Regions from separate parts of the Pseudomonas sp. 31-12 genome, predicted to be linked through region 2. Evidence: predicted binding sites of a transcription regulator. Region 2 holds the regulator's gene; the other holds the start of a gene.
What was found. The regulator FliA, encoded in region 2, starts transcription of late flagellar genes. The targets are predictions, from matches to a motif close to CTAAAGTTTNNNNNNNNNNNGCCGNTAA.

Region 1: the regulator FliA is predicted to act here: its motif matches at 2,794-2,821, upstream of flgM (flagellar biosynthesis anti-sigma factor FlgM).

What each region holds. Positions count from the first base shown of each region.
Region 1 is NZ_CP029482.1:5,174,504-5,179,023, forward strand. Features, by position in the region: gene cheR (protein-glutamate O-methyltransferase CheR) at 42-869, opposite strand; gene DJ564_RS24450 (chemotaxis protein CheV) at 916-1,848, opposite strand; gene flgA (flagellar basal body P-ring formation chaperone FlgA) at 1,931-2,692, shown strand; gene flgM (flagellar biosynthesis anti-sigma factor FlgM) at 2,857-3,183, shown strand; gene DJ564_RS24465 (flagella synthesis protein FlgN) at 3,232-3,699, shown strand; gene DJ564_RS24470 (flagellar brake protein) at 3,792-4,520, shown strand, end outside.
Region 2 is NZ_CP029482.1:2,009,169-2,013,688, forward strand. Features, by position in the region: gene flhF (flagellar biosynthesis protein FlhF) at 1-724, shown strand, start outside; gene fleN (flagellar synthesis regulator FleN) at 841-1,671, shown strand; gene fliA (RNA polymerase sigma factor FliA) at 1,668-2,408, shown strand; gene DJ564_RS09300 (chemotaxis response regulator CheY) at 2,576-2,947, shown strand; gene DJ564_RS09305 (protein phosphatase CheZ) at 2,970-3,758, shown strand; gene DJ564_RS09310 (chemotaxis protein CheA) at 3,812-4,520, shown strand, end outside.

The DNA.
Region 1 (4,520 bases), 3.2 Mb from region 2:
GGAGCCGCTGGGGCTCCCGTTTTTTTGATGCCGCCAACGAATCACTTCGCCTGGTAAATAATCCCCGGGCTGCACTGGACCATCTGGTAATGATCCGGCAAACCGTTCAGCGCTTCGGAGGCGCCGAGGAACAGATAACCGCCCGGCTTGAGCGTGCTGTGAATGCGCAACAGGATGTCTTTCTTCACCTCGGCGGAGAAGTAGATCAGCACGTTGCGGCAGAACACGATGTCGAACTTGCCCAGGGCCGCGTAGCTGTCCAGCAGGTTGAACGAGCGAAACTCCACACGGCTCTTGATCGGCGCCTTGATGGCCCAGCGACCAGGCCCCTTGGGGTCGAAGTAACGCTGAAGGCGCTCGGGCGACAGACCACGGCCGATGGCCAGGCTGTCGTACTCGCCGGTCTTGCAGTTGGTGAGCATGGTGCCGGACAGATCGGTCGCGACAATTTGCGCGCCCATCTTCAACTGGCCCATGTTGACCCGCTCGAACTCGTCGATGGACATCGACAGCGAATACGGTTCCTGACCCGACGAGCACGCCGCCGACCAGATCCGCAGACGCTGGCCGGGGGCCGCCTTGATCGCTTCGGGCAGCACCTTGTTCTTCAAGACTTCAAACGGATAGGTGTCACGAAACCACAGGGTTTCGTTGGTGGTCATGGCATCCACCACCATCTCGCGCAAACCGCTGCGCGGCTGGGTCTGGATGCGCTGGACCAGCTCACCCAGGGACTTGATGCCTTGCTGCTCCATCAGTTTGTTGAGACGGCTCGAGACCAGGTACTGCTTGTTTTCACCGAGCAAAATGCCACAGGCTTTTTCCAGGAATACCCGGAACTGTTCGAAATCCAAATTACCCGTAGACAAAGATGCCGCCTCTTAAATCGTGTTAACCACCAGGGGCAGAAGGCCCCTAGCTGATATCTGCTGCTTTGATCCGGTCGACTACCCGGGATGCCAGGTCATCAGGGCGGAATTTGGCAAGGAAGTCATCTGCGCCGACTTTCTTGACCATCGCCTGATTGAATACACCCGACAACGAAGTATGCAGGATGATATGAAGCTTTTGCATGCGCGGGTCGCTGCGGATCTCGGCCGTCAGGGTGTACCCGTCCATTTCCGGCATCTCGATGTCGGAAATCATCATCAGGAACTCTTCTTCCGGCTTCTTGCCCTCATCGACCAGCTTGCGCAAGTAATCCAGCGCTTGCCTGCCGTCGTTCAACGCCACCACTTCGACGCCAACCGTCTGCAGGCAACGGCTCACCTGCTTGCGCGCCACCGACGAGTCATCGACCGTCAATACCCGCAATGACAACGCCTTGTGCTGGGTTTCGACATCCACTACGCCGACCGAAATCGCTTCCGGTGTCGGCGCCACTTCCGCCAGCACTTTCTCGACGTCGATGATTTCGACTAACTGATTGTCGACCCGAGTCACAGCCGTCAGGTAATGATCGCGGCCCGTGCCCTTGGGTGGCGGATGAATCTCCTCCCAGTTCATGTTGACGATGCGCTCCACCGATCGCACCAGGAAACCCTGGGTCTTGGTGTTGTACTCCGTGATGATCACGAACGGGTTGCTTTGATCTTTAAGCGCACCGGAGCCGGTCGCCATCGCCAGATCAAGAATCGGAATGGTCGCCCCCCGGATATTTGCCACACCGCACACGACAGGACTGGACTTGGGCATCAGGGTCAGCTTGGGGCATTGCAGCACCTCACGGACCTTGAACACGTTGATTCCATACAGCTGCTGGCCGTCGAGACGGAACAACAACAGCTCAAGGCGATTCTGCCCAACCAGTTGCGTGCGCTGGTTTACCGCATCCATTACACCAGCCATGCACAGACTCCTACACCAACGCTTAAGTGTGTTGCGACGCACATTTATTGCTAAACGGCACGGCGCTTGCTTTTTAACTCTTATGAACACAGAACCGACATTTTTCCGACGCCTGACATCAACTTCCCGCAAATGGCTTTGCGCGATGTCGGCCGTTTGCCTGTTCAACGCTGGCAGCCCTGCCCTTGCTGACGCGGTTACCTTGCCTGACATACTTATCGGCGTCACTCAGGGCTTTCTTGAATTCACCGTAGAGGACTATTTGGCCACCAGTCAAACGGAAGGCCGCTATGAAATCGAGGTCAGCCAGCTCGATCCGCGATTGCGCATGCCCATGTGCGACAAGGAATTGACAGCCACGCTGGAGAGCCCTGCGACCCCGATCGGGCGGGTCACGGTCAAGGTCCGCTGCGACAGCACATCCCCCTGGACAGTCTTCGTGCCCGCTCAAGTCCGCCTGTTTCGGGACGTTGTCACAACCACACGGCCGCTCAAACGCGCCGGAGTCATTGAGCCCGGCGACGTCATGTTGCGCGAGCGGGACATCAGCCAGATCAACCAGGGTTATTTCACCTCTATGGAACAGGCTGTCGGGCAGAAACTTACCCGACCAACGGTCGCCAATCAGGTGCTGACGCTGGTCCATCTCGAACAGGCCGAAGTCATCAGCAAGGGCGATCAAGTGGTCATTACCGCCCGCAGTGGTACGCTCAGTGTGCGTATGCCGGGCGAAGCCCTGTCCAACGGCGGCTTGCGCGAACAGATTCGAGTGAAAAACCTTAACTCCCAGCGGGTCATCAAGGCGCAAGTCATGGCGCCTGGCCAGGTGGAAGTGGCCATGTAGAACGATCTGTGGGTGAAAGATGGCGCGCCGCCCGGCTGTTCCCTAAACTGTGCAGCAGGCAGGACAAGCGCTGGCGCATGCACGCTCATTGATAAATGGGCCTAAAGTTTTCGCAGGGAGAGCCGAAAACATGGCAAGCGTCCAAATACCCAGAGGTTTTTATCATGGTCATCGATTTCAGCCGTTTAAACAGTTCCTCATCACTTACCGGTAGTACGCGTACCAGCACCGCGAAGGAAACTGCCGAAACCGGCAAATCCGCGCCGCTGAATACCCCGGCCGAACAGGCCAGTACCGCCAAAAGCGGGGAATCGGTACACCTCAGCAATGAGGCTCAACAGTTGCAGAAGGTCACTGACAAGCTGCGCGATCAGCCTGCCGTCGACAATGCCCGCGTGGCCGAGTTGAAAGCAGCGATTGCCGATGGCAGCTATAAAGTCGACAGCAACCGTGTAGCCAGCAAACTGCTCAACTTCGAAGCCCAGCGCTAGGCCACGGCCTGCGCCAGGCTTTTGGACGCTTAAACCCCAAGGCCAGCCATGCACGACACTAATTTACTGCAACTGATCACCGACGACTTTGCTCCAGCGCAACACTTGCTGGAGTTACTGCGAACCGAGTCCCTCGCCTTGCACGGTCGTGACATGCCGCTGCTCGAAGATATTCTGGCGCAGAAACAGGCAATGATCATTCTGCTTGAACAGCATGGCCGCAAGCGCAGCGAAATCCTCGCCAGCCTGAACCTGCCGATCAATCGTAGTGGCCTGGAGCAACTCGCCAGCCAGTCGAGCATCGGCGATCAGCTGCTGGAGCAGAGCGACAAACTGACCGATCTCCTGGCTCAATGCCAGGCGGCCAACGTCAACAATGGCCAGTCGATCCTGGTCCAGCAGGCCGCCACGGCCAACCAGCTGAAAATCCTCACCGGCGGCGAACCACCCGCGCTTTATGATGCCCGCGGATCCACCGCCAAGCTTGCGAAGCCGCGTCCGCTCAGTCAGGCTTGAGCCTTTGCATAGACACGCCCTATCAAGACACGAAACATGCTGGCAAAATGCTGGCTCGCCGTAGTCATATTTTGCCTGGAGATTGATGAACCGTGTTCAATACCCAAAGCGCGGAAGACGCCCCGCAGCCACCCAAGGTGCTTACCACACCTCTGGAGATCTCCAGCAACCTGCGCCAGCTTCAGGACAGCCATGACCCGCTGATCATCACCTTCCATGAGCGCACCCAGCGCTTCCAGAGCTATCTGGTGAACGTTGATCGCGACAGCAATACTATCGCCCTGGATGAAATGATCCCGCGTGACGGTGAACGTTTTTTGCTGGCCGGAGAACCGTTCAAGGTTGAAGGCTTTCACGACGGTGTGCGCATCGCCTGGGAAAGCAATGGCACGCTGACCATCGATGAGTCCGACGATACTCGCTGCTATCGTGGCCCCCTGCCCGCTGAAGTGGTCTATCACCAGCGCCGTAATGCGTTCCGTGCGGCGTTGAAACTGGCGCAACTGGTCAGCGTCGAACTGGGCGGTGACAAACTCAAGTCGACCGTGGGCGGCAAGCTGCTGGATATCTCAGCCACCGGCTGCAAACTGCGTTTTGAAGGCGACATCACCGCCAGCCTGCAACTGGGCCAGGTCTATGACCGCTTCGTCGCCGCCCTGCCCTTCGGCAACATGACCGCACCGGTCGAACTGCGTTACCTGCACTTCGAAGAGAAGATCTCCACCACCTTCGCCGGTGTTCGCTTCCATAACATGAGCGGCCTGGTGCAGCGGCAAGTCGAGCGCTTCGTCTATCAGCTTCAACGCGAAGCACGACGTTTC
Region 2 (4,520 bases):
GTTGCTGGCGCACCTGGCGCGGATGATCGCCACACCGGAAGTCGAGCCACTGGAAGAGGGCGGCGTGATTGCCATGGTCGGCCCGGCCGGCATGGGCAAGACCACCACCCTGGCCAAGCTCGCGGCCCGCTACGTGCTCAAATACGGCGCGCAAAACATCGCGCTGGTGAGCATGGACAGCTACCGTATCGGTGCTCAGGAACAATTGAAGACCCTGGGCCGGATCCTCAACGTGTCGGTAACTCACGTCGATCCGGGCCAATCGCTGGTGCAGGCGCTGGATCCATTGTTGCGCAAGCGCGTGGTGCTGATCGATACCGCGGGCCTTCAGGCCAGCGATCCGGCCCTGCGCATGCAGCTCGAAAGCCTGGCTGGACGTGGCATCAAGTCAAAAAACTATCTGGTTCTGGCAACCACCAGCCAGAAACAGGTTCTAACGGCCGCTTATCACAGTTACAAGCGCTGCGGGCTAGCTGGCTGCATCCTGACTAAACTGGATGAAACGGCAAGTCTGGGCGAGGTGTTGAGCCTGGCGATCAGTCATGAATTGCCGGTGGCTTACCTGACCGATGGCCCGCGTATTCCAGATGATTTGCATCTGCCGCGTCGTCATCAGTTGGTCAGTCGCGCCGTAAGCGTGCAAATGCAGGAAGAACCCAGCGAAGAAGCCATGGCTGACATGTTCGCTGATATTTACCACAGCCCGACCAGGCAGGTTGGCTGAGGTACTAATGAACAGTTTTTGTACCTACATCGATGGTCTGCCATGCATTGTTCAGTTGATGAACGCGCAGCCAGTAATGTGGCCTCCGTCTATGCAAGACAAGGTAAAGAAATAACATGGGCAGCATGCATCCCGTACAGGTGATCGCGGTGACCGGCGGCAAAGGTGGCGTCGGGAAGACTAACGTGTCAGTGAACTTGTCCCTGGCTCTAGCTGAGCTCGGCCGGCGCGTCATGCTGCTGGACGCCGATCTGGGGCTGGCGAACGTCGACGTCCTGCTAGGGCTGACACCCAAACGTACCCTGGCCGACGTGATCGAAGGCCGCTGTGAGCTGCGCGACGTTCTGTTGCAAGGCCCCGGCGGTATCCGCATCGTCCCGGCCGCGTCCGGCACACAGAGCATGGTTCATTTGAGCCCGGCCCAACACGCCGGCCTGATCCAGGCCTTCAGCGATATCGGCGACAACCTCGACGTCTTGGTGATCGACACCGCTGCGGGTATTGGTGACTCGGTAGTCAGTTTCGTTCGCGCAGCGCAGGAAGTCTTGCTGGTGGTCTGCGACGAGCCGACCTCGATCACGGATGCCTACGCGCTGATCAAACTGCTGAACCGCGATTACGGCATGAACCGTTTCCGCGTCCTGGCCAATATGGCCCAGAGCCCGCAGGAAGGTCGCAACCTGTTCGCCAAGTTGACCAAGGTCACGGACCGCTTCCTCGACGTCGCCCTACAATACGTTGGCGCGGTGCCTTACGACGAAAGCGTGCGCAAGGCTGTGCAGAAGCAGCGCGCCGTCTACGAAGCCTTCCCGCGTTCCAAGTGCGCCCTGGCGTTCAAGGCAATCGCGCAGAAGGTCGACACCTGGCCGTTACCTGCCAACCCGCGTGGGCACCTGGAGTTTTTCGTCGAGCGCCTCGTGCAACAGACCGCAGGACCCGTCCTATGACAGCCAGTGGCTACAACCTCTACAAGAAGTCGGCACGTGACGCGCAGTACGAGCTGATCGAGCGTTACGCGCCACTGGTCAAACGCATTGCTTACCACTTGCTGGCCCGTCTGCCGGCCAGTGTTCAGGTTGAAGACCTGATCCAGGCCGGGATGATCGGCCTGCTTGAAGTATCGACCAAATATGACGCCAGCAAAGGCGCGAGTTTCGAGACGTACGCGGGCATTCGAATCCGTGGCGCGATGCTCGATGAAGTACGCAAGGGGGACTGGGCGCCACGTTCGGTCCACCGCAATACCCGGATGGTCAGCGACGCAATTCGCTCGATTGAAGCTAAAACCGGTCGTGACGCTAAAGATCATGAGGTTGCGGCCGAACTCCAATTGAGTCTCGATGATTATTACGGGATTTTGAACGACACCCTGGGCAGCCGGTTATTCAGTTTCGACGATCTGTTGCAGGACGGCGAACACGAAGGGCTGCACGAGGATGGCGCGAGTGCACATCTGGAGCCGTCACGCGATCTGGAAGATGAACGCTTCCAGGCAGCGCTGGCGGACGCGATTGCCAATTTGCCGGAGCGTGAGCGACTGGTGTTGGCGCTGTACTACGACGAAGAGCTGAACCTCAAGGAAATCGGTGAGGTCCTGGGGGTCAGCGAATCGCGGGTCAGCCAGTTACATAGCCAGTGCGCGGCCCGTTTGCGGGGGCGTTTGGGGGAGTGGCGAGCGCGCTGAAGGCAGTGTGGGGACACTGCGAACGAGACCGGTGGAGTGTTGAACTGCATCGGTCGCGATCTGTTGTGCTCCAGACAGTCATCGAGTGCATTGCCGGATTGATTGAAATGGCGTGTCCAGGTGCTGGGCGCGTTTAAGACTGCTTGGAGGTCGAATTGGACAAGAACATGAAAATCCTCATCGTTGATGACTTCTCAACGATGCGGCGGATCATAAAAAACCTGTTGCGTGACCTTGGGTTCACCAACACGGTCGAGGCTGACGATGGCATCACTGCGATCCCGGTCCTCAACAGCGGCAGCATCGACTTTCTGGTAACGGACTGGAACATGCCTGGCATGACCGGCATCGATCTGCTGCGCCACGTGCGCGCGGATGAAAAGCTCAAGCACCTGCCAGTGCTGATGGTCACCGCTGAAGCCAAGCGCGAGCAGATCATCGAAGCGGCCCAGGCCGGTGTTAACGGCTATGTGGTCAAACCCTTCACGGCCCAGGCGTTGAAAGACAAAATCGAAAAGATTTTCGAACGCATCGGTTGAGCACTGCGTCACCGGGGGAGCTATGGACAATAACGAATCTTCACAGGGCGATTTTGAATCGACCCTGAAAAAACACGCGGTCGAATTGGTCAACAGCCTTGAAAAGGGCAGGTTCGGCGACGCGGTGCAACTGATCCATGAGCTCAATCAGACCCGTGACCGCGGCCTGTATCAGGAAGTGGGCAAGCTCACTCGCGAGCTGCATAGCGCGATCGTCAATTTCCAGATTGACCCGAACATGCCGCAAGCCGAGGAAGTGTCGCAGATCACGGACGCCACCGAGCGCCTGGGGTATGTGGTCAAGCTGACCGAGGCCGCCGCCAACCGCACCATGGACCTGGTGGAAAACGCCACGCCGCTGATCAACAGCCTGAGCGAAGAAGCCCAGTCGTTGAGCACGGATTGGGGTCGGTTCATGCGTCGCGAAGTCGGGGCTGAAGAGTTCCGCGAGCTGGCCCGGCGGGTCGACGGTTTCCTGACGCGCAGCAGCGAGGACAATCGCACGGTGTCGAGCAACCTTAACGACATTCTGCTGGCCCAGGATTACCAGGACCTCACCGGTCAAGTGATCAAGCGCGTGACCCAGTTGGTCACCGAAGTTGAAAGCAACCTGCTCAAACTCGTGCTCATGGCCAGTCAGGTAGACCGCTTTGCGGGTATCGAACATGACCGTGATGCGATGCTCGCTGAAAAAGATCCGCAAAAACATCTCTCTCAGGGTGAAGGTCCGCAGATTCATGCCGATAAAAGAGAAGACGTTGTGTCCGGTCAGGACGATGTGGACGATTTGTTATCCAGCCTAGGATTTTAGAGTTTTAGCATTTTAGGTTTTTTAGGTTTTTAGACCTCAGGAGCACCCCCTTAATGAGCTTCGGCGCCGATGAAGAGATCCTTCAGGATTTCCTGGTTGAGGCCGGCGAGATTCTAGAGCAACTGTCCGAACAGCTGGTCGAGCTGGAAAGCCGACCGGATGATGCGGATTTGCTCAATGCAATTTTTCGCGGTTTTCACACTGTAAAAGGGGGCGCCGGCTTCCTCCAGCTCAACGAGCTGGTGGAGTGCTGTCACATCGCCGAGAACGTGTTCGACATCCTGCGCAAGGGTGAACGTCGCGTCGACTCGGAACTGATGGACGTGGTTCTCGAAGCGCTGGACGCGGTGAACAGCATGTTCACCGAAGTGCGCGAACGCAGCCCTATCACGGCTGCCACGCCTGAATTGCTCGCGGCACTGGCCCGTCTGGCCGAGCCGCAAACGGCTGATGAAGCCGCACCGGTGGCTGAAGTGGTCGAAGCACCGGCCGCTGAAGAATCGGGCGACATCACCGATAACGAATTCGAGCAACTGCTGGACTCGCTGAACGCCGTCAAGGCTCAAGCCGAAGCACCGGCAGCTGCTCCAGTGGCTGCTGCGGATTCCGCGGCCAGCGACGAAATCACCGATGCCGAGTTCGAGTCGTTGCTCGATCAATTGCACGGCAAAGGCCAGTTCGCTGTCGACGCAGTGGCAGCGCCCGCTGCACCGGCTGCCCCGAAAGCGGCAGGCGACAGCTCCGACATCACCGACGACGAAT